4 regions of the Pseudomonas sp. HY7a-MNA-CIBAN-0227 genome follow, and region 3 is predicted to be linked to each of the others. Evidence: predicted binding sites of a transcription regulator. Region 3 holds the regulator's gene; each other region holds the start of a gene.

The links. The regulator FliA, encoded in region 3, starts transcription of late flagellar genes. The targets are predictions, from matches to a motif close to CTAAAGTTTNNNNNNNNNNNGCCGNTAA.
Region 1: the regulator FliA is predicted to act here: its motif matches at 2,219-2,246, upstream of AAEZ06_RS18260 (methyl-accepting chemotaxis protein).
Region 2: the regulator FliA is predicted to act here: its motif matches at 1,728-1,755, upstream of flgM (flagellar biosynthesis anti-sigma factor FlgM).
Region 4: the regulator FliA is predicted to act here: its motif matches at 2,943-2,970, upstream of motA (flagellar motor stator protein MotA).

Annotation. Positions count from the first base shown of each region.
Region 1 is NZ_JBEOPT010000010.1:192,869-198,695, reverse strand. Features, by position in the region: gene AAEZ06_RS18260 (methyl-accepting chemotaxis protein) at 1-2,131, opposite strand, end outside; gene AAEZ06_RS18255 (YbaN family protein) at 2,275-2,676, opposite strand; gene AAEZ06_RS18250 (biliverdin-producing heme oxygenase) at 2,758-3,366, opposite strand; gene AAEZ06_RS18245 (TonB-dependent receptor) at 3,509-5,827, opposite strand, start outside.
Region 2 is NZ_JBEOPT010000009.1:229,152-234,978, reverse strand. Features, by position in the region: gene AAEZ06_RS17260 (flagellar brake protein) at 5-754, opposite strand; gene AAEZ06_RS17255 (flagella synthesis protein FlgN) at 850-1,317, opposite strand; gene flgM (flagellar biosynthesis anti-sigma factor FlgM) at 1,366-1,692, opposite strand; gene flgA (flagellar basal body P-ring formation chaperone FlgA) at 1,833-2,609, opposite strand; gene AAEZ06_RS17240 (chemotaxis protein CheV) at 2,692-3,624, shown strand; gene cheR (protein-glutamate O-methyltransferase CheR) at 3,668-4,495, shown strand; gene flgB (flagellar basal body rod protein FlgB) at 4,735-5,142, shown strand; gene flgC (flagellar basal body rod protein FlgC) at 5,146-5,589, shown strand; gene flgD (flagellar hook assembly protein FlgD) at 5,606-5,827, shown strand, end outside.
Region 3 is NZ_JBEOPT010000009.1:117,217-123,043, forward strand. Features, by position in the region: gene AAEZ06_RS16690 (chemotaxis protein CheA) at 1-18, opposite strand, end outside; gene AAEZ06_RS16695 (protein phosphatase CheZ) at 31-819, opposite strand; gene AAEZ06_RS16700 (chemotaxis response regulator CheY) at 838-1,212, opposite strand; gene fliA (RNA polymerase sigma factor FliA) at 1,381-2,121, opposite strand; gene fleN (flagellar synthesis regulator FleN) at 2,118-2,951, opposite strand; gene flhF (flagellar biosynthesis GTPase FlhF) at 3,072-4,388, opposite strand; gene flhA (flagellar biosynthesis protein FlhA) at 4,400-5,827, opposite strand, start outside.
Region 4 is NZ_JBEOPT010000004.1:393,676-399,502, reverse strand. Features, by position in the region: gene rsgA (small ribosomal subunit biogenesis GTPase RsgA) at 1-937, shown strand, start outside; gene motB (flagellar motor protein MotB) at 995-2,020, opposite strand; gene motA (flagellar motor stator protein MotA) at 2,024-2,875, opposite strand; gene AAEZ06_RS09815 (HDOD domain-containing protein) at 3,042-4,577, shown strand; gene AAEZ06_RS09810 (rhodanese-like domain-containing protein) at 4,636-5,451, shown strand; gene asd (archaetidylserine decarboxylase) at 5,469-5,827, shown strand, end outside.

The DNA.
Region 1 (5,827 bases), on a different contig from region 3:
GAAACTGGTCCATCAGCTTCATTTGCTGATTGGCCAGGGCATTGAGTTGGCTGCTGATGGCCGCCGACTCCGTGGCCTGGCCGGTGAGGGTTTCGGTTACGGTGCGGATCGCCGAGACGTTGCGATTGACCTCTTCGGCCACGGCGCTCTGCTGCTCGGCGGCGCTGGCGATTTGCAGGTTCATGTCGCTGATCACCGTCACGGCATCGCTGATCTTGCCCAGGGCCTGCACCGCTTGATGGATCTGCCCGGCGTTGTTCTGCGCCTGGCTCTGGCTCGAATGCATGGTTGCTACCACGCCACGGGTGCCACTCTGGATACGCTCGATCACCAGGCGAATTTCCTCCACTGAGTCCTGGGTGCGCTTGGCCAGGTTGCGTACTTCATCGGCCACCACCGCAAAGCCACGACCGCTTTCCCCGGCTCGCGCCGCTTCAATCGCTGCGTTCAAGGCCAGCAGGTTGGTTTGTTCGGCGATGCTGCGGATCACTTCCAGCACTGAACCGATCTGCTCACTGTTGACCGCCAGGGCTTCGACTTCGGTCACGGCCTTGCTGACTTCCTCGGCCAGGGTGGTGATGTCGCGGGTGCTGCGTTCGATGATCTGCATGCCTTCGCGCGCCGACTGGTCGGCACCGCGTGCGGCATTGGCGGCACTGGACGCGCTGTTAGCAACGTCGTGGGCGGTGGCGCTCATCTCGTTGGAAGCGGTGGCCACCTGGTCGATTTCGCGGAACTGCACCTGCATGCCTTCGCTGGTCTGGCGGGCAATTTCCGAAGACTGGTCGGCGGTGCCGCGGGCTTCGGTGATGCTCTGCTTGATCTGGGCGATGGTCGGTTGCAGCTTGTCGAGGAAACGGTTGAACCAGCTGACCAATTCCCCCAGTTCATCTTTCTTGGCATAAGCCAGGCGCTGGGTGAGGTCGCCGTCGCCGCTGGCAATTTCCTTAAGCATGACCGCGACGCTGTTGATCGGCCGCGTTACGCCGGTAGCGGTCAGCCAGATCAGCAACAAGCCGAGCAGGCCAGCAGCGGCGCCTACCAACAAGGCTTTGAGGGTGCCGCTGGCCTGGGCCTCGTCGAGTACCGCTTGCAGTTTTACCGAGTCGGCCAGCAGCACCTGCTTGGGCAGATCGATGATCACGCCCCAGGATTTGGCGTTGGCAATCGGTTTGACCGGGTAAACCGAGCGGATCAATTCGCCTTGTTCAAGGATCTTGCGGTTGTCATTGGCCAGCAATTGCACGATGTCCTTGCCCTCGGTACCGAGGAGATCGCCGATATTCTTGCCGACCTTGTCCGCCTGGCCGCTGTAGCCGGCCAACAGGCCGTTGCCGGAAACAATCTGCATGTGCCCGGCACCGTCGAACAACTCGCGTTGCGATGCGTCGGCTGCGGATTGCAGGGCATTGAGGGCGATGTCGATACCGATCACGCCGATTACCTTGCCGTCCACCAACAGGGGCAGGGAGATGGTGGTCATCAGCATTGACTTGCCGGCCACGGTGTCTTCATACGGGTCCAACAGGCAAGTGCGCTTGTTATCCCGTGGGCAGGTGTACCAGATGTTGTAGGGCGTACCGCTGAGGTTGAGGGTGGTCTTGGTCAGGTCTTCCTCGACCATTACCGTGTTTTCGCTTTCACCGCCGGCGCGGCTCCAGTAGCTGGAGAAACGCCCGGCTTCGTTGGAGGCACGGACGGCGTCATTGATGAATTCACTGTCCTTGCCATCCAGAGCATTGGGTTCGAAGGACAGCCAGATACCCAGCACTTTGGTGTTGCGTTCGAAGGCAGTCTTCAGGCTCTGGTTGAGTTCTTCACGCAGGATCGAAGGCTCCAGGGCGCGCTTGACTGCCATGTTGCGCAAGTCCTTGACCTGATCGGCGAGGGCGGTGACCACCAGCAGGTTTTCGCCAAAGGTTTTTTGCACTTGCGCCGCTTGTTCGGCGGCCTTGGCCTGCAGCAGGTTTTCCACGCTGGCGGTGAGCATTCGCGAACTGGACGCACTGGTCAACTCATCGTTCTGGTTGGTTTGGTAAATGTTCATACCGACGATCAGTGCGATCACTCCCAGCAGACAGAGACCAGACAACAGCACGATTTTCAAGCGGATGGAGAGCGTGTCGAACATAGGATTACTCGCGTATGGACTTATTGGAATGCAAGCAGAGTCTGTGGCTGACTCAAGGTGCCAAGTCCATTCGGCGCTATGCCCGGAACATCGGCGCAGGTGGATAATTCATGAGGGGGAGGCGATGAGTGGTAGATGATTTGTTAGGAGGTTTGCAGCAGGCGTTCCGGCCGCGACCAGATCCACAGATTGCCCAGGCTCATCCCGGCAATCGCCAGGTAGATCGGCCAGCCGTGGTCGAGCATCACCAGCATCAAGCCTGCGCACAGCAACATGCTTACGGTGGCGCTGACCTTGGCCCGGCGGGCGATGATCTTGCCGTTGCGCCAGTTGAACAGAATCGGCCCGAACAATCGGTGGTTTTCCAGCCAGGCGCTCAGGCGCGGCGAGCTTTTGGTGGCGGCCCAGGCGGCCAGCAGGATGAATTCGGTGGTGGGCAGCCCTGGCACGACGATGGCGATCAGGCCTATCCCCAGGCTGACGTAGGCCAGCAGGCCGAACAGCACACGGGCGATTTTTGAGGAGGATTGGGTTTTGCCGGTCATTTGGGTGGGGTTTGTATGGAGGAAAGGTTCGTTATGTAGGAGCGAGCAATCGAGCGTCGACCGGCTGCCCCTACAAGGGAATCAGACTAATTCTGCGGTGGTAGCGTATGCCTGCTCCAGCAGCACGGTGAAGCGCACAAACGCGTCAATCGCGCCTTTTTCCACGTCGGCTTCCTCTTCGGGGGTGAACTCCAGTGCGTCGAGGGTGCGGGTGAAGCTCTTCCAGCCTTCGGCACGACCACCGGCCGGTTCGCCCAAGTGACGGGCACCAAAGGTTTCGCTCAGGCCCAGGCCGACGGCACGCTTGATCAGGAACGCCGCGCCCAGCTTGGAGCCTTCGGAGACGAACAGCCAACCCAGGGCTTGTGCCTTGCTCGGGTTTTTTACAGCGCCAGCCACCGGGGCCGGGACTTCGGTTTCCAGGTCGGCCAGGTCCAGCTTGGCGGCGTCGGCGCGGCAGCGTTCGGCCAGGTCCGGGACGATTTTGATCAACTCTGCGTCGTTATACAGCGCCACCAGTTCCGACTGGAACAGATACTGCGCGACCACGAAACGGGCGAAGTTGGCCTGGGTTTCAAATGGCGCATGGGCCTTGACCAGGGCGTCGAGCTTGGTATGCGGCGAGTGGGTGATCTGGTTCAGGCGTTGGGAGCGCAGGCTTGGGCGTTCGGTGGTAGGGGAAGCGGTCATGGGGTGTCCTTGAGGGGAGGAAGCGCCTTGCTGCGCAATAGAAAATGCCAGGCTGTTATGAACTAGACGAACAAGAAGACGCGTTACAGTAAAAAATCCTCACCCTGGCAGTGATAAAACTGCAGGGGTGAGGCGCCACGTATCAGATATCCCAGATCAAGTTGATCGCAAAGTGGCGGCCTGGTTGAGTCAGGCGGTCCAGGCTGGCAGGGGAGGTCACGCCGGCTTCGCCGACGCTGTCGTAGCTGCGCACGTCATCCCAGTTCCAGTATTTCTTGTCGGTCAGGTTGTACAGGCCGCCGTTGATGGTCACCTCATCGGTGACTTTGTAGAAACCAGTCAGGTCCACGATGCCGAAGCCTGGAGTCTTGAACGGGCCGTTGGCCTTGTTGCCGTCGGGGGAGAAGAAGGTTTTGCTGTCGACGCGATCCTGCTTTTTCACCAGGGTCCAACTGACCAGCGCACCGTAGGTGTCCTGGTCGTAACCCAGGCCAAACACGCCCTTGAGCGGGTTGACGCTGTTGAGCGGCTCGCCGGTGTCGTTGTTGCGGCCGTGGGCGTAGGCAATCGAGCCCTTGGTGTACAAGCCTTGCGGCGCGCCAAACGCATCGAGGCTCAGGCGACCTTTGACTTCCACGCCCTTGATGGTGGCGTGCTTGATGTTGTTGGCCTGGAACGCTTCGATCGTGCTGCCTGCAACAGAGGCGTCTTCGTTGATGAAGTCGCGGTACTTGTTGTAGAACACTGCCACGTCGAAATTCCCGGACTCAAAGTTGCCGCGAATCCCGGTTTCATAGCTTTTGCTGGTTTCCGGCTTGAGGCCCGAATTGGGTTCGACGATGTAATTTTCAGCGAGGTTTTCAAAACGTCCGTACAAGGCCTTGGCCGACGGAGTGCGAAAACCTTCGGCGTACTGGCCGAACCAGGTGTATTGCTCGGTCAGGGCATAGGTCAGGCCGAACTTGGGCGAGACGCGATGCCAGGTTTTTGCCTTGTCGCTGTGCTCGTCGATCCTTTGTGGGTCGACGGTGTTGAGAAACTCCTCGGTCAGCTTGGGCTTGAGTTGTACATAGTCGTAGCGCACGCCAGGCAGGAAGGTCCAGTCGTTCCAACTGACCTGGTCCTGGGCGAACACGCTGTAGCTGTTGATGGTTGGGTCGGGGAAATCGCTGGCCTTGACCACGCTGTCGGCGGGTATCGGGCTCGGTGCACCGATGGCCGTGCAGCCACCGCCGACCGCCAGGCAGCTAGCTTCGCCGGCCCGCGAGCCGGTAACTTTTTGCTGCTTGAGTGTAGTGCCGTAGGTCAGCAGGTGGTTGGTTTCGCCGATGTTGAACGCCTTGTCCAACTGAGCGTCGAACACCCACTGTTTTTCTTCGTAGAGCGTCTCGCGAGTGCGCAACACGCGACGGGACGTCTGGTAGATTTCTGCGGTGGTCTGATCCGTCTTGGCGATCTGGTAATTGAGGCTTGTCTTCACATGATCGGCAATCGGCGAGTCGAGGGCAAAGCTGTTTTCCAGGCCGAAACGCTCACGGGTGATGGTGTCGTTGCCTGAGCGGGCGCGGTAGTAGTTGGTTGGGCGCCCCGTGTTGAATGGTCCGCCCACCACACTTTTCTGATTGATGTCTCGATCGTCCTTGTACTTCTCGTAGGTCAGCCCCAGGCGGGAATCTTCGGCATAGTTCCAGCCCAGTTTGGCCAGCACGTTGGTGGTGCGGGCATCTTCCGGGTTGGCACCGGTGCGCTCCAGGCCAGTGGCGTTGTTGCCATCGTAGGATTCGGTTTCGTGGCCGTTGCGCTGGCTCAAATGCAGCAAACCGTCGAAGTCCTGGACGCGGCCGGCAATGGTGCCGGAAGTCAGCCAGCTTTCGTCGGCGGAGCTGTAGCCGGTCTTCAGGCGAGCGCCGAAATCCTGGCCGGGCTTGATGATGTCGTCGGGGTCGAGGGTGAAATAGCTCACCGCGCCGCCGATGGCGCTGCTGCCGTACAGCACCGATGCCGGGCCGCGAAGGATTTCCACGCGTTTGACGATTTCCGGGTCGACGTAGTTGCGGCGGGTCTTGGCGTACGGGCCGTTGAAGAAGTTGTCCGGGACTTCAACACCGTCGACCTGGGTCAGGATGCGGTCGCCGTCAATGCCGCGAATGTTGTAGCCAGCGTTGCCGGAGCGGGTACCGGCGCCGCCGACCGAAACGCCTGGCTCGTAACGCACCAGGTCGCGGATGTTATTGACGTTCTGGCGGTCCAGTTCCTGGCGATTGTGCACGCTGACGGTGCTGGGAACGGTGCTCACTTCCTGTTCCTGGCGGGTGGCGCTGATGGTCATTTGTTGCAGGGTGATTGCGCTACCCGCCGCGCGCTTTTCCAGGACGATGTTGTTATTGCCCAGTTTTCGGTAGCTCAGGTTGGTCCCCACCAACAGCCGGTCCAGGGCTTTTTCCGGCGTCAACGCCCCGCG
Region 2 (5,827 bases), 110 kb from region 3:
CCGCTTAAAGATCATCATCCTTGTCAAACCGCCGCGCCTCGCGCTGCAGCTGGTAGACAAAGCGTTCAACCTGGCGCTGCACCAACCCGCTCATGTTGTGAAAACGCACGCCGGCAAAGGTGGTGTCGATTCTTTCTTCGAAGTGCAGATAACGCAGCTCTACGGCGGTGCTCATGTTGCCGAAGGGCAGGGCGGCAATAAAGCGATCGTAGACCTGGCCCAGTTGCAGGCGCTGGGAGATATCACCGTCAAAGCGCAGCTTGCAACCGGTGGCGGAAATATCCAGCAGTTTGCCGCCAATGGGCAACTTGAGTTTCTCTCCGCCCATATCGACATTGACCAGTTGCGCCAATTTCAATGCTGCGCGAAAGGCGTTGCGCCGCTGATGGTAAACCACCTCGTCAGGCATGCCGCCCCGATAGATGCGGTGGCCGTCCTTTTCGCTGATGGTCAGGCTGCCGTTACTCTCCCAAGCCACCCGCACGCCGTCGTGGAAGCCTTCGATACGGAAGGCTTCGCCATTCTCAAGGTAGCGTTCGCCCTCCCGTGGGATCATTTCGTCCAGGCTCAGCGTCTTGCTGTCCCGGTCGACTTCCACCAGATAGCTTTGAAAGCGCTGGTTGCGCTCATGGAAGGTAATGATCAGGGGGTCGTGGCTCTCTTGCAGCAGCCGTAAGGTGCCGGCAATTTCCAGAGGCGTAGTGAGGACCTTGGGTGGCTGCGGAGCATCTTCCGCGTTGAGGGCGTTGAACACGGTTCTTCCATCTCCAGACAAAATACGACTACACGCAAGAACCGGCATTTTGCCAGTATGTTGCGCGCCTTGATAGGGCGCGCGATAAACCGGCGTCAGGCTTGGCTGATGGTGCTGGGCTTGACCAGTCGCGAGGTGGAGCCTTTGGCGTTATAGAGCGTCGGAGGTTCTCCGCCGTGAAGGATGCGCAGCTGGTTGGCGGTAGTGGCTTGCTGAAGCTGGATCGACTGGCCGTTGAGCGTGTTGGCTTCCTGGCAAGTGATGAGCAGCTGGTTGAGCTCCTGGCTCTGGGCCCGTAACTGGTCGCCTACCGACGAGTGGCTCGCCAGTTGCTCCAGGCCGTCGTGATCGGCAGGCAGTCCCAGGCTGACAAGAATCTGGCTGCGTTTCTTGCCATGCTGTTCCAGCAGAATGATCAGCGATTGCTTGCGCGCCAGAATATCTTCCAGCAGGCGCATGTCTCGGCCGTGCAGGGCGATCGACTCTTCCTGAAGCAGCTCAAGCAGATGCTGTGCTGGAGCCAGGTCTTCAATGATCAGTTGCAGTAAATTTTCGTCGTGCATGGCTGGCCTTGGGTTTTAAGCGTCCAAAAGCCTGGCGCAGGCCTTTGCCTAGCGCTCGGCTTCGAAGTTAAGCAGTTTGCTGGCTACACGGTTGCTGTCGACTTTGTAGCTGCCATCGGCAATCGCTTGTTTCAATTCGGCCACACGGGCTTTATTGACAACCGGTTGATCGCGCAGCGAGTCAGTGACCTTTTGCAACTGTTGAGCCTCATTGCTCAAATGTACCGATTCCCCGCTCTGGCTGGCGCCGGCCTGGTCTGCCTTGACGGGCAGTGGCTGGGACTTGCCGGCCTCAACGCTTTCCTTGGCACCGTTGGCGCGGGTGCTGACGAGCTGTGAGGGGGCGTTATTTAATCGACTGAAATCAATGACCATCATGAAAACCTCTGGGTATTTGGACGCTTGCCATGTTTTCGGCCATACCCGGACAAACTTTAGGCTCGACTGACAATAAACCTATACGTGATGACGTCTTGCGCACAGTGTAGGAAAAGCTGGCCTCCCGCGCCAGTGATCTATAACGCTACCTCGACCTGGCCGGGTGCAGTCACTCGCGCCTTGATCACCCGCTTGGAGTTGAGGTTCTTGACCCGAATCTGTTCGCTCATGCCGCCATTGGACAGAGCCTCTCCCGGCATTTTTACATTCAGGCCGCCGCTGCTGGCGGAAATCACCACTTGATCACCCTTGCGTATGACTTCCGCCTGTTCCAGGTGAGCCAGGGTGATGACCTGATCTGTGACCATTGGTCGGGTAAGTTTCTGCCCGATCGCTTGATCCACGGAAGTAAGGTATCCCTGACTGATCTGGCCGATGTCCCGCTCGCGTAGGGCAACGTCCTCAAAGCCGATAATGCCCAAGCGTTTCAGCGGGCGGGTGACGGCGACCACTTCGCGAAACAGGCGGACTTGAGCCGGTACGAACACCGTCCAGGGCGAGGCGCCGTCGCAGCGCACGCGCACGGTCACACGGCCGATGGGTTGTGCGGGGCTTTCCAGGGTGGCTGTCAATTCCTTGTCACACATGGGCAGGCGCAGGCGTGGGTCCAATTGGTTGACCTGGATTTCATAGCGTCCTGGTGTCTGCGTAGTGGCCAGATAATCTTCTACAGTGAACTCAAGAAAGCCTTGAGTGACGCCGATAAGTAGATCAGGCAAGGTGACGTTGTCGGCACGGGCCTGTTGGCCTGCAGCCAAGGCAAGCATCGTTAGCAAGGCGCAGAGCAATCTGCGGTACTGTTTAAAGTACGGCAGGGGGAGAAGGCGTCGGGAAACTGTCGTTTTGATGTCCATGGCCAATAAAAAAGCAAAGCTCGTGCCGTTTAGTGTTGGGTACGCGTCGTACCCGTAGGTTTTGTAGTGTAGGAGTCTGGGCATGGCGGGAGTAATGGATTCAGTGAACCAGCGCACGCAGCTGGTAGGGCAGAATCGCCTGGAGTTGCTGCTGTTTCGTTTGGATGGCAAGCAGCTTTACGGCATCAACGTCTTCAAGGTGCGGGAGGTGCTGCAATGTCCCAAGCTGACCGTATTGCCCAAGTCCAACCCTGTGGTGTGTGGCGTGGCCAACATTCGCGGCTCGACCATTCCGATTCTTGACTTGGCGATGGCTACGGGCTCGTCCGGCTTGCAGGATCGCGAGAGTCCGTTCGTGATCATCACCGAGTACAACACCAAGACCCAGGGTTTCCTGGTGCGCTCGGTGGAGCGCATCGTCAACATGAACTGGGAAGAGATCCATCCGCCGCCCAAGGGCACCGGTCGCGATCACTACCTGACGGCAGTGACGCGGGTCGACAACCAGTTGGTGGAAATCATCGACGTGGAGAAAATCCTCGCGGAAGTGGCGCCGACTTCGGAAGCTATTTCGGTGGGTGTAGTAGACGCGGAGACGGCGCACAAGGCGATTTCCCTGCGGGTGCTGACGGTGGATGACTCCTCGGTAGCGCGCAAGCAGGTCTCCCGTTGCCTGCAGACCGTTGGTGTCGAAGTGGTGGCACTCAACGATGGCCGCCAGGCCCTGGATTACCTGCGCAAGCTGGTGGATGAAGGCAAGAAACCGGAAGAAGAATTCTTGATGATGATTTCCGACATCGAGATGCCGGAAATGGACGGCTACACCCTTACGGCCGAGATACGCAACGATCCACGCATGCAAAAATTACATATCATCCTGCATACTTCATTGTCCGGTGTATTCAATCAGGCGATGGTCAAGAAGGTCGGTGCCGATGACTTCCTGGCCAAATTCCGTCCTGATGACCTGGCAGCCCGGGTAGTCGACCGGATCAAGGCAGCAGATCACGGCTAGGGGCTTTTTCCCTGGCGGTCACACGATTTAAGAGGCGGTACCATTGTCTACGGGTAATTTGGATTTCGAACAGTTCCGGGTCTTCCTGGAAAAAGCCTGTGGCATATTGCTCGGTGAAAACAAGCAGTACCTGGTATCAAGCCGTCTCAATAAACTGATGGAGCAGCAAGGGATCAAGTCCCTCGGCGACCTCGTTCAGCGGATACAGAGCCAGCCACGCAGCGGGCTCAAGGAAATGGTGGTCGATGCCATGACCACCAACGAAACCCTGTGGTTTCGTGACACCTATCCCTTTGAAGTGCTCAAGAACAAGGTCCTGCCCGAAGCGATCAAGGCCAGCCCCGGCCAGCGCCTGCGCATCTGGTCGGCGGCCTGCTCTTCGGGGCAGGAACCGTACTCGCTGTCGATGTCCATCGACGAGTTCGAGCGGACCAACATGGGCCAGTTGAAGGCCGGGGTGCAGATTGTTGCCACCGACTTGTCCGGCACCATGCTCACCAACTGCAAGACAGGTGAGTACGACAGCCTGGCCCTGGGGCGAGGCCTGTCTCCGGAACGCTTGCAGCGTTTCTTCGACCCCAAGGTTGCCGGTCGTTGGGCAGTCAAGGCGCCGATCAAGAGCCGGGTGGAGTTTCGTTCGTTCAACCTGCTGGACAGCTACGCCAGCCTGGGCAAGTTCGATATCGTGTTTTGCCGCAACGTACTGATCTACTTCTCGGCTGAAGTGAAGAAGGACATCCTGTTGCGCATCCACAGCACGCTCAAGCGCGGGGGGTATCTGTTTCTTGGCGCTTCTGAAGCGTTGAACGGGTTGCCGGATCATTACCAGATGGTGCAGTGCAGTCCTGGGATTATTTACCAGGCCAAGTGATAGGCATGCGTCGCATAAAAACCGGGAGGTCCTGCAAAGGCCTCCCGTTTTTTATGGGCGCAAAGCGGCAATGCGTATTGCCGCTTTACTGGCGTTTGGCGGAAACCCCTTGCCGCTTTTCTGGCATTGCCACCGGCAATCTCCCGGCAAACCCTTGATTTACAGGGATTCGATGACTTGGCATGCCACTTGCTATATCCAGATTACGAAAAGCAGGTCAGCCCCTAAAGGTTTCCGCCATGAGCATCAGCTTCGATAAAGCGCTCGGTATCCACGAACAAGCCCTGGGCTTTCGCGCCCAGCGTGCCGAAGTCCTGGCTAACAACATCGCCAACGCCGACACCCCGAACTACAAGGCTCGGGACTTGGACTTCTCCGCCGTGCTCGCCGCACAGCAGGACAAGACCAAGAGCGGCTCCTTCGCCTTGAACATGACCAATAACCGTCATATCGAAGCGCAAGGCCTGGGCAATGGCGACGAGTCGCTGATGTACCGCACGCCGATGCAGCCATCGATCGACCAGAACACCGTCGACGCGCAGTTGGAGCAATCGAACTACGCCGAGAACTCGGTGAACTTTCAGGCCAGCTTCACCCTGCTCAACAGCAAATTCAAAGGGCTGATGTCAGCCCTGCGCGGAGAGTAAGTCATGTCTCTATCCAGTGTTTTTAATATTGCCGGTAGTGGCATGAGCGCCCAGACCACCCGTCTGAACACCGTCGCCAGTAACATCGCCAACGCCGAGACCGTGTCGTCGAGCATTGACCAGACCTATCGCGCCCGTCACCCGGTGTTCGCCACCATGTTCCAGGGTGGCCAGAGTGGCGGCAGCGATTCGCTGTTCCAGGACCAGGATGCTGCGGGCCAGGGCGTTCAGGTGCTGGGTGTGGTCGAAGACCAGAGCAACCTCGACGCGCGCTACGAGCCGAACCATCCCGCCGCCGACGCCAAGGGTTATGTGTTCTATCCCAACGTCAATGTGGTCGAGGAAATGGCTGACATGATTTCCGCCAGTCGCTCGTTCCAGACCAACGCGGAAATGATGAACACCGCCAAAACCATGATGCAGAAGGTCCTGACTCTGGGTCAGTGATAAGGGGCGCCAAAGAATGTCCGTTACCAACGATGTGTCGAGTAACTCGACGATCCAGGACTTGTTCAACAACAAGGTCAAGGATGCCGCAGCCAACCAGGATAGCCTGGCGGGTGCTACCAAAGAGGCTTCTGGCAGCCAGGCCTTGGGCAAGGATGCGTTCCTGCAGTTGCTGGTCACCCAGCTGAAAAACCAGAACCCGCTGTCGCCCCAGGATAACGGCGCGTTTGTCGCGCAA
Region 3 (5,827 bases):
ATCGGCGCCGAAGCTCATGTACGTGTGCTCCTAAAATCCAAGACTGGACAGCAAATCGTCTACGTCATCTTGCCCTGACATAACGTCTTCACGTTTATCGGCATGAATCTGCGGACCTTCACCCTTGGCGAGGTGTTTTTGTGGATCTTTTTCCGAGAGGATCGCTTCGCGGTCATGTTCAATACCGGCAAAACGATCCACCTGCCCGGCCATCAGCACCAGTTTGAGCAAATTGCTTTCCACTTCAGTGACCAGTTGGGTCACCCGTTTGATCACCTGGCCGGTGAGGTCCTGGTAATCCTGGGCCAGCAGAATGTCGTTGAGGTTGCTGGAAACCGTGCGGTTTTCCTGCTCACAACGCGACAGAAATCCTTCGACCCGACGCGCCAGCTCACGAAATTCTTCGGCGCCCACTTCCCGGCGCATGAAACGGCCCCAGTCGGTGCTCAGCGCCTTGGCTTCATTGGCCATGCCGTTGACCAGGGGCGTGGAGTTTTCCACCAGGTCCATGGTGCGGTTGGCCGCAGCCTCAGTCAGCCTGACCACATAGGACAGGCGTTCGGTGGCATCGGTGATTTGCGAGATTTCTTCGGCCTGGGGCATGTGCGGGTCAATCTGAAAATTGACGATTGCACTGTGCAGCTCACGGGTGAGTTTGCCCACTTCCTGGTACAGGCCGCGATCACGGGTCTGGTTAAGCTCATGAATCAACTGCACCGCATCGCCGAACCGGCCTTTTTCAAGGCTTTCGACCAACTGGTGAGCATGTTTTTTCAGGGTCGATTCGAAATCGGCCTGCGATGATTCGTTATGCTCCATAGCTCCCCCGTGGCGACATCAATGGTTGATGCGTTCGAAGATTTTTTCGATCTTCTCTTTCAAGGCCAATGCGGTGAATGGCTTGACCACGTAGCCGTTGACCCCGGCCTGGGCGGCTTCGATGATCTGTTCACGCTTGGCTTCGGCGGTCACCATCAGCACGGGAAGGCTGCGCAGTTTTTCATCAGCGCGCACATGACGCAGCAAATCGATACCGGTCATGCCCGGCATGTTCCAGTCGGTTACCAGAAAGTCGATGCTCCCGCTGTTGAGGATCGGAATCGCTGTAATGCCGTCATCCGCCTCGACCGTATTTGTGAACCCAAGGTCACGCAACAGGTTTTTTATGATCCGCCGCATCGTTGAGAAGTCATCAACGATGAGGATTTTCATGTTCTTGTCCAATTCGACCTCCAAGCAGTCTTAAACGCGTCCAGCACCTGGGCGCGCCATTTCAATCAACAGGCGTTACACAAAAAGGACTGCAGGGGTACACCACGGGCTAACCCGTCCACACCAAGAGCATGGACGGTGTCGTTCGCAGTGTCCCCACACTGCCTGTCAGCGCGCTCGCCACTCTCCCAAACGCCCCCGCAAGCGGGCCGCGCACTGGCTGTGTAACTGGCTGACCCGCGATTCGCTGACCCCCAGGACCTCACCGATTTCCTTGAGGTTCAGCTCTTCGTCGTAGTACAGCGCCAACACTAGTCGCTCACGCTCCGGCAAATTGGCAATCGCGCCCGCCAGTGCGCCCTGAAAGCGTTCATCTTCCAGATCGCGCGACGGTTCGAGATGAGCACTCGCGCCGTCCTCGTGCAGCCCTTCATGTTCGCCGTCCTGCAACAGGTCGTCGAAACTGAACAAGCGACTGCCCAAGGTATCGTTCAAAATCCCGTAGTAATCGTCGAGACTCAATTGGAGTTCGGCCGCAACTTCGTGATCTTTAGCGTCACGACCGGTTTTTGCTTCAATTGAGCGAATTGCGTCACTTACCATGCGGGTATTACGGTGGACCGAACGCGGCGCCCAATCACCTTTACGCACTTCGTCGAGCATCGCGCCACGGATACGGATACCCGCATACGTCTCGAAACTCGCACCCTTGCTCGCGTCATATTTGGTCGACACTTCGAGCAAGCCGATCATGCCTGCCTGGATCAGGTCTTCGACCTGAACGCTGGCGGGCAAGCGTGCCAGCAAGTGGTAGGCAATGCGCTTGACCAAGGGCGCATAGCGCTCAATCAATTCGCCTTGGCTATCACGAGCCGAACTCTTGTAAAGGTTGTAGCCGCTGGCTGTCATAACACCGGTCCTGCACTCGTCTGATGCACCAATCGCTCGACGAAAAACTCCAGATGCCCCCGCGGATTGGCGGGCAACGGCCAAGTATCGACCTTCTGAGCAATAGCCTTGAACGCCAGTGCGCACTTCGAACGAGGGAATGCTTCATAGACTGCACGCTGCTTTTGCACAGCCTTGCGCACACACTCGTCATAGGGAACTGCGCCAACATATTGTAAGGCGACATCGAGGAAGCGATCCGTGACCTTGGTCAACTTGGCGAACAGGTTGCGTCCTTCCTGCGGGCTTTGGGCCATGTTGGCCAGCACGCGGAAGCGGTTCATGCCGTAGTCGCGGTTAAGCAGTTTGATCAGGGCGTAGGCGTCGGTGATCGAGGTGGGCTCGTCGCAGACCACCAGCAACACTTCTTGCGCTGCGCGCACAAAGCTGACCACGGACTCACCGATCCCGGCGGCGGTGTCGATCACCAGCACGTCGAGGTTGTCGCCAATATCGCTGAAGGCCTGGATCAGGCCCGCATGCTGCGCCGGGCTCAGATGCACCATGCTCTGGGTGCCGGAGGCAGCCGGCACGATGCGAATCCCGCCGGGACCCTGCAACAGCACGTCGCGCAGCTCACAGCGGCCCTCGATGACATCGGCCAATGTATGTTTGGGCGTCAGTCCCAGCAGAACATCAACGTTCGCCAGTCCCAGGTCGGCATCCAGCAGCATGACGCGGCGGCCAAGCTCTGCCAGGGCCAGGGACAAATTCACTGACACGTTAGTTTTCCCGACGCCACCTTTGCCGCCGGTCACCGCGATCACCTGTACGGGATGCATGCTGCCCATTTTATTTCTTTACCTTGTCTTGCTTAGACGCAGGCTACATGAGGTGGTTGCGCGAACTGCTGGCAGACCATCGATGTAGGTACTTTGCACTGTCATTTTATATTGAAGGCCATGTTGCCCTCAGCCGACCCGTTTGGCCGGACTGTGGTAGAGATCCGCGAACATGTCAGCCATCGCTTCCTCACTGGGTTCTTCCTGCATTTGCACGCTGACGGCACGGCTGACCAACTGATGACGGCGCGGCAGATGTAAATCATCCGGGATCCGCGGCCCGTCGGTCAGGTAGGCGACCGGTAATTCATGACTGATTGCCAAACTCAGCACCTCGCCCAGACTCGCCGTTTCGTCAAGTTTAGTCAGGATGCAGCCGGCCAGCCCACAACGCTTGTAACTGTGGTACGCAGCGGTGAGAACCTGTTTCTGGCTGGTTGTTGCAAGCACCAGATAATTTTTTGACTTGATCCCGCGCCCAGCCAGGCTTTCCAGCTGCATGCGCAGGGCCGGATCGCTGGCTTGCAGGCCAGCGGTGTCGATCAACACCACGCGCTTGCGCAGCAGCGGATCGAGGGCGTTGGCCAACGACTGGCCTGGATCGACATGGGTCACCGGCACGTTGAGGATGCGGCCCAGGGTCTTGAGCTGTTCCTGGGCGCCAATGCGGTAGCTGTCCATGCTCACCAGCGCGATGTTCTGCGCGCCGTACTTGAGCACGTATCGGGCTGCCAGCTTGGCCAGGGTGGTGGTCTTGCCCATGCCGGCAGGGCCGACCATGGCAATCACGCCACCTTCTTCCAGAGGTTCGATTTCAGGGGTAACAATCATCCGCGCCAGATGGGCCAGCAACATGCGCCAAGCCTGGCGAGGCTCTTCAATTTCGGTGGTCAGCGCCAGCAGGTCGCGGGACAACGGGCCGGACAGGCCGATGCGTTGCAGGCGGCGCCAGAGGTTGGCCTGTTGCGGTTTGCTGCCCTGCAATTGGTTCCACGCCAACGAGCCAAGCTGCACTTCCAGCAACTCACGCAGGCCGTTGAGTTCAAAACGCATAGAGTCGAACACGCGCTGATCGACCGGGGCCGCCTGTGCGGGCGCCGCAGGCCGTGGTGGCTCGACAAAGGTCGGCTCCACCAGCGGCTCGGAGGCGGTCAGCGGCAGGCCGGCGAACAGCTGGCGATTGGTGGTGGCGTCGCTGTCGCCGCGCATGCTCAATTCGGCCTGGGCCGAGACAATGCGCGAGGCGGTCTTGCGCAGCTCGTCTTCCAGTTCCATGTTCGGTACGCGCGGCGCCAGCGCCGAGGGTTGGTAATCCAGGGCAGCCGTCAGCTCGACACCGCCGGCAATGCGACGGTTACCGATAATCGCGGCGTCGGCGCCCAGCTCATCACGAACCAGTTTCATGGCCTGACGCATATCGGCGGCGAAAAAACGCTTCACTTGCATAACCCACTACCTCAGCCGTTGGGGCCTACTGTCGCGACGATAGTCACTTGCTTATTGTCAGGAATTTCCTGATAAGCCAAAACGTGCAAATTCGGTACTGCCAGGCGTCCAAACCGCGACAACATCGCCCGAACGGGGCCTGCCACCAGCAGAATCACCGGTTGGCCCTGCATTTCCTGGCGCTGTGCGGCGTCAATCAACGAACGCTGCAGCTTTTCAGCCATGCTTGGCTCCAGCAGAACGCCCTCTTCCTGGCCTTGCCCTGCCTTCTGAATACTATTGAGCAATATTTGTTCCAACCTTGGTTCCAAGGTGATCACAGGCAGCTCGGAGTCAAGCCCTACAATGCTTTGGACAATGGCGCGGGACAATCCGACGCGCACCGCGGCGACCAGCGCGGCAGTATCTTGACTCTTGGCGGCATTGTTGGCGACGGCTTCGGCAATGCTGCGAATGTCCCGCACCGGCACCTGCTCGGCCAACAGCGCTTGCAGCACCTTGAGCAGTTGCGACAGCGACAGTATTCCCGGCACCAGCTCTTCAGCCAGTTTCGGCGAGGCTTTGGCCAGTAACTGCATGAGTTGCTGGACTTCTTCGTGGCCAATCAGCTCGTGGGAGTGCTTGTAGAGAATCTGGTTAAGGTGGGTGGCGACCACCGTGCTGGCATCCACCACGGTGTAGCCCAGGGACTGCGCCTGGTTGCGCTGACTGGCTTCGATCCACACGGCCTCCAGGCCAAAAGCCGGATCTTTGGCGGTTATGCCGCTGAGGGTACCGAAGACCTGGCCGGGGTTGATCGCCAACTCCCGGTCCGGGTAGATCTCGGCTTCTGCCAGGGTCACGCCCATCAAGGTCAGGCGGTAGGCGCTGGGGGCCAGGTCGAGGTTGTCACGAATGTGCACAGTGGGCATCAGAAAGCCCAGGTCCTGGGACAGCTTCTTGCGCACGCCCTTGATCCGCGCCAGCAATTGCCCGCCCTGGTTACGGTCCACCAGGGGAATCAGGCGGTAGCCCACTTCCAGGCCAATCATGTCGATAGGCGTCACGTCGTCCCAACCCAGCTCCTTGGTTTCCTGGGCACGGGACGGCGATGGCAGCAACTCCTGCTGACGTGCAACTTCTTGCAGCGCCTGGACCTTGACCCCGCTCTGCTTTTTCCAGAACAGGTAGGCCGCGCCCCCCGCGAGGGCTGCCATGGAAAGAAAGGACACATGGGGCATGCCAGGCACAATACCCATCACCGCCATGATCCCGGCCGCCACCGCCAGAGCCTTGGGCGAGGAGAACATCTGCCGATTGATCTGCTTGCCCATGTCTTCGGAGCCCGAAGCACGGGTCACCATGATCGCGGCAGCGGTGGACAACAGCAGTGATGGCAATTGCGCCACCAAACCGTCACCGATGGTCAGCAAGGCGTAGACCCTGCCGGCGTCGCCGAA
Region 4 (5,827 bases), on a different contig from region 3:
CGTGGAAGCGCTTGAGGGTGGCGACCTTGGCCCCGAGCAAACGGGCCTGGTGATCGCGCACTTCGGTGTGCAGGTCGAGGTCGAGGCCCAGGACGGCGAACAAGCTGGCAATGTGTTCCGTTGCCACTTGCGCGCCAACCTGCCGGCGTTGGTGACCGGCGACCAAGTGGTCTGGCGTGCCGGCAACCAAGGCATCGGTGTGATCGTGGCGCAACTGCCGCGCACCACCGAACTGCGCCGCCCGGACAGCCGTGGCCAGCTCAAGCCGGTGGCGGCTAACGTCGACATGATCGTCATTGTCTTCGCGCCACTGCCCGAGCCCCATGCCAACCTGATCGACCGCTACCTGGTAGCCGCCGAACATGCGGGCATTCGGCCGTTGCTGCTGCTGAACAAATTCGACCTGATCGACGAGCAGAACGCCCCGGCGCTCAATGCGTTGCTGGCGGTCTACCGCACCCTGGGTTACCCGGTGTTGGAAGTCTCGGCCCATCACGGCAACGGCATGGAGTTGCTCCAGGAGCAGTTGGACGGGCGCATCAGTGTGTTCGTCGGCCAGTCGGGCGTCGGCAAGTCGTCGCTGGTCAACAGCCTGCTGCCGGAAGTCGAAGCCCGTGTCGGCCCGCTGTCGGAGCTGTCCGGCCAGGGTACTCACACCACCACCACCGCGCGGTTGTTCCACTTCCCAGGTGGCGGTGAGCTGATCGACTCCCCAGGGATTCGTGAATTCGGCCTGGGCCACGTCAGCCGCGCCGATGTCGAAGCGGGCTTTATCGAGTTCAACGACTTGATCGGCACCTGCCGCTTTCGCGACTGCAAGCACGACCGCGAGCCGGGCTGCGCTCTGCTCAAGGCCCTGGAAGACGGTCGCGTGCAACAGCAGCGGATGAACAGCTATCGCTCGATCATCGCCAGCTTGCCCGAAACCAGTTACTGACTGGTCGATGCAACATTGTGGTGAGGGGCTTGCCCCCTCGCCACAATTGCGCCCTGCTTATGACCCCGTAGCCGGCTGAGTCGGGTCTTTCACCCCACCGTCATCAAACAGGTTCAGCTTCTGCCGCAACTCATGGGCCGGTAATGGCTGCTGTTCTGGTGGCAGTGCATTCGGGTCCACCGGCACTTCCCCTGGCGCACCCTCACCTTGAGTCGGCACCGCCGGTTGAGGCGCACTTTGCTCACCTTCAATCGCACGCTGGGCCTTTTTGGTCAGCACGACGATATCGATTCGGCGGTTGACCGGGTTGAACGGGTCCTTGGCATCAAACAGTGCAGAGGAAGCAAAACCCACTACCCGTGCCACTTGCGCGTCCGGGTAGCTACCCGCGATCAAGGCACGACGTGCAGCGTTGGCACGGTTGGCCGACAACTCCCAGTTACCAAAATCACCCAGGCCCGAATAAGGTTTGGCATCGGTATGACCACTGACGCTGATCTTGTTCGGCACCGCTTTGATGGTGTCGGCCATGGCCAGCAGAATATCTTCGAAATACGGCTTCAAGCGCGCACTGCCTGAGTCGAACATCGGCCGATTCGCGGCGTCCATGATCTGGATGCGCAAGCCATCCGGAGTGATCTGGAACAGGATCTGGTCCTTGAATTTTTGCAGTTGCGGATTCTCATCGACCTTGTTCTGCAGTTCTTGCAGCAGCAATTCCAGGCGTTCCTGCTCGACCTGTTCGGCCATACTTTCGACGGTTTCACGCTCGATGGGAATATTTTCCTGGGGCGACTCGGTCTTCACTTCCGGGTTGATGGTGCGCTCGGGCGCCAGTTGCGGCGAGCCGCCCAGGTCGATCACAAAAGGTGTGCCGCTCTCGGAAAACCCGATGGGGTCCTTGAAGTAACCGGCGATGGCGATCTTCTGTTCCGGCGTGGCGGTGGACATCAGCCACAGCACCAGGAAGAACGCCATCATTGCCGTGGCAAAGTCAGCGAAGGCGATTTTCCAGGCGCCGCCGTGGTGCCCGGCAGCGAAGCGCTTGACGCGCTTGATGATGATCGGCTGGTTGTTTTCCATGACTTAGCGACCGCGAACCGCTTGTTCCAGCTCGGCAAAGCTCGGACGGTGCTTGGGATAGAGCACTTTGCGGCCGAATTCCACTGCCAGTGACGGCGGCATGCCGGAGGCCGAAGCCACCAGGGAAGCCTTGATCGCCTCGTAAAGATTGATCTCTTCCTTGGCGTCATGGGCCAGGGAGGTGGCCAGCGGACCAAAGAAACCGTAGGCCGCGAGAATACCGAAGAAGGTACCGACCAGGGCCGCACCTACGTGCATGCCGATGGCCGCCTGGTCGCCCTCGCCGAGGGAGGCCATGGTCACCACGATCCCGAGTACCGCTGCCACAATACCGAAACCGGGCATGCCGTCGGCGATGCCAGTCACCGCATGGGAGGGGTGCTCAAGCTCTTCCTTCAAGCTGAACAACTCCATGTCGAACAGGCCTTCCAGCTCATGGGGGGCCATGTTGCCGGAGGACATGATGCGCAGGTAATCGCAGATGTAGGCGGTCATACGCTCATCCTTGAGTACGGCCGGGTACTTGGCGAAAATCGGGCTCGCTGCCGCGTCCTCGATGTCGCCTTCAATGGCCATCATGCCTTCGCGGCGGCTCTTGTTGAGGATCTCGTAGACCAGGCCCAGCACTTCCAGGTAGAAGGTGTGGGAGAAGCGCGAGCTGAACATGCCCAACGACTTCTTGATCACGTGCATGGTCATGTAGCCAGGGTTGGCCTGCAGGAATGCACCAAACGCCGCACCACCGATGATCAGCACTTCGAAAGGCTGGATCAGCGCCGCAATTTTACCGTGGGACAGGACGTATCCGCCGAGCACGCTCGCGATGACGACGATGATGCCGATAATTTTAGCCATAGGGGATGAGTACTTGCGCCGTCGGGTTCATGGACATATTCAGAAGATCTAAAAACTCTTCTTCTACTTATCGGCAAAACTGCGCCAGACTATAGCCCGTTAAGGCGAAAAGCCAGTTCGGCCCGCTCTGGGCGTGTTGACCGCAAGTGATGATCGCGCCCCAATCATGGCAAATGAAACGACAGTCCCAACCTCAAGACCCAACACCATTTCTGGCTGGATAAAGCGCCTGGATGAGGTTCTGCTGCCCGTCCCACAAGCCAGCTATGACGCGGTATGCAAAGCCATCGGCGACAACCGCCGATCGTTGCGAGATATTGCAGATCTGATGCAAAACAGCCCCGCGCTGGTGCTCAGTATGATGCGCGAAGCCAACAACCATGCTCACGGCAGCCTTGCAGAGCCTGCGGAAAACCTTGAGGTGGCGATCAACCGCCTCGGTTTAAAACGCACCGAAGAACTGCTCGCCCGCCTGCCTTCAGTCCCCCTCAATGAAATCCCCGTGGCGCTGCGCCAACTGCAACTGGTCAGCCAGCACGCCTCGCAACAAGCCAGCGGCCTGTTTGCCAGTCGCCTGGCACGGCTATGGCAAGACATCCATTGGGGCAGCCTGTTGTTTCTTTCGCCGCTGTGGCCAATGGCGATTGCCTATCCCAAGCTGCTGGAGGAGTGGGAACTACGAGTGATCCACAAAGGCCAATCGGCACGCAAGGTCGAGCAGGAGTTGTTTGGCGTACGCCTGCTGGATTTGTGCCTGGGACTGACCGAGGCCTGGCGCCTGCCGATCTGGGTCTCCCAGGGCTATCACTTGTTGCAGAATGAACGTCGCCTACTGATCAAGGCGCTGCGCATCGCCCGCAATGAAGATCCGCTGCGTCAACAGCAACAGCTCGATGACGATCCGGCGCTGCGGCGCTGGCTGAACCAGCCGGCCAACACCGTGCTGCTGGCCAACGGCATGGCCCTGGCAGCGCAAGAGTCCTGGAGCTGCCCGCACACCCGGCGCTGGCAATACTTGACCGCGCTGTACCTGCAACACCCCTTGGGCGAGGTACAGCAGCAGGTTCACCAACAAGCAGTGATCAGCGCCCGCAATACGCTGGCGGCCGATCTTTGGCACCCGGCACTTGCGCTGATCTGGCCGTGGAACGTGCAACGGGTCCATCGCGGCCTGCTGCCGGCACCGCCGCCGACCGCCGAAGCCCTGGCTGTTTGGCGCAAACACTGCAGCGAATTGCTGGTGGAGCCGAATCGTTTTGCCAACGCCATGCACCTGACCACCTGCGCCAAGGAGGCCCTGGTGGCCAGCGGTATGCAACGGGTCATGCTGCTGATGGCCGACCGTACCTTGAGCACCTTGCGCGTGCATCAGGTCGACGGCCTGCCCAAGGACGCTGCCCACATGAGCCTGGACGTCGCGCAAAGCACGCTGTTGCAGCGCTTGCTGGAGAAGTCCGCCCAGGTGCGCCTGACGCCCGACAACCATGTACAGTTCTCGGCACTGCTACCCGCCTCGTTGCGCCGCCTGTTTATCGGCGAGCACCTGCTGTTGCGCTCCCTGAGTTGCAATGGACGGGTGGCGATGCTGATGATTGCCGACCAGGGCGGCGGGCCGTTCTCGGAAACCACCGTACAAGCCTTCGGCAAAACCGCTCAATGCATTGAGAAGGCCCTGCACAGCTTTACCAACCGCAGCGCTTGATGCTTGCGCTACAATCGCCCTCCTTTACAGCCCTAAACTTGTGCCCAGGAGACCTCACATGCCTGACTTCTCTGGCTTGCCGCTGGTGATCGAGCCCAGCGACCTGCTCGGTCGCCTCGACGCAGAAACCCTGATTCTGGTGGACCTCACCAGCGCCGAACGCTACGCCACCGGGCATATCCCCGGCGCACGATTCGTCGATCCCAAACGCACCCAACTGGGCCAACTGCCTGCTCCAGGCTTGCTGCCAGCCAAAGCCGCCCTGGAAACGCTGTTCGGTGAACTGGGCCATACGCCGGGCGCCACCTACGTGGTCTATGACGACGAAGGCGGCGGCTGGGCCGGGCGTTTTATCTGGCTGCTCGATGTTATCGGCCACAAGAAGTATCACTACCTCGACGGCGGCCTGCTGGCGTGGCTGGATGAAAAACAGCCTGTTTCCACCAACGTGCTGGCCAGTGCCGGCGGCCCGGTCAGCCTGACGCTGCACGACGAGCCCACCGCCACCCGCGAATACTTGCAAAGTCGTCTGGGCTCCGCCGACCTGGGCATCTGGGATGCCCGTGGCCCGCTGGAGTATTCGGGAGAGAAAGTCCTCGCCGCCAAGGCCGGGCACATCCCCGGCGCGGTGAACTTCGAATGGACCGCTGGCATGGACAAGGCGCGCAACCTGCGCATCCGTCGCGACATGCCGCAGATCCTCGAAGACCTCGGACTTACCCGCGACAAAGAAATCATCACCCACTGCCAGACTCACCACCGTTCTGGCTTCACCTATCTGGTGGCCAAGGCGCTCGGTTATCCGCGAGTCAAAGGTTATGCCGGTTCCTGGGGCGAATGGGGCAACCACCCCGACACCCCCGTTGAGATTTAAGATTTTAAGGACAGTTAATGAAAAAGCGTTTGTTTATCCTCAGCCAGTACCTGCTGCCCCACCACCTGCTGTCACGGCTGGCCGGCTGCATTGCCGAATGCCGCGTGCGCTGGTTCAAGAATGCCTTCACCACCTGGTTCGCCAAGCGCTATCAAGTGGATATGTCCCAGGCCTTGGTGGAGGACGTGACCGCTTACGAGCACTTCAATGCCTTCTTCACCCGCGCCTTGAAAGACGGCGCACGCCCACTGGATCAAACCCCGGGCGCGGTACTGAGCCCGGCCGATGGTGCGGTCAGCCAACTCGGCCCGATTGAGCACGGCCGGGTGTTCCAGGCCAAGGGCCACAGTTTCAGCGTACTGGAATTGCTCGGGGG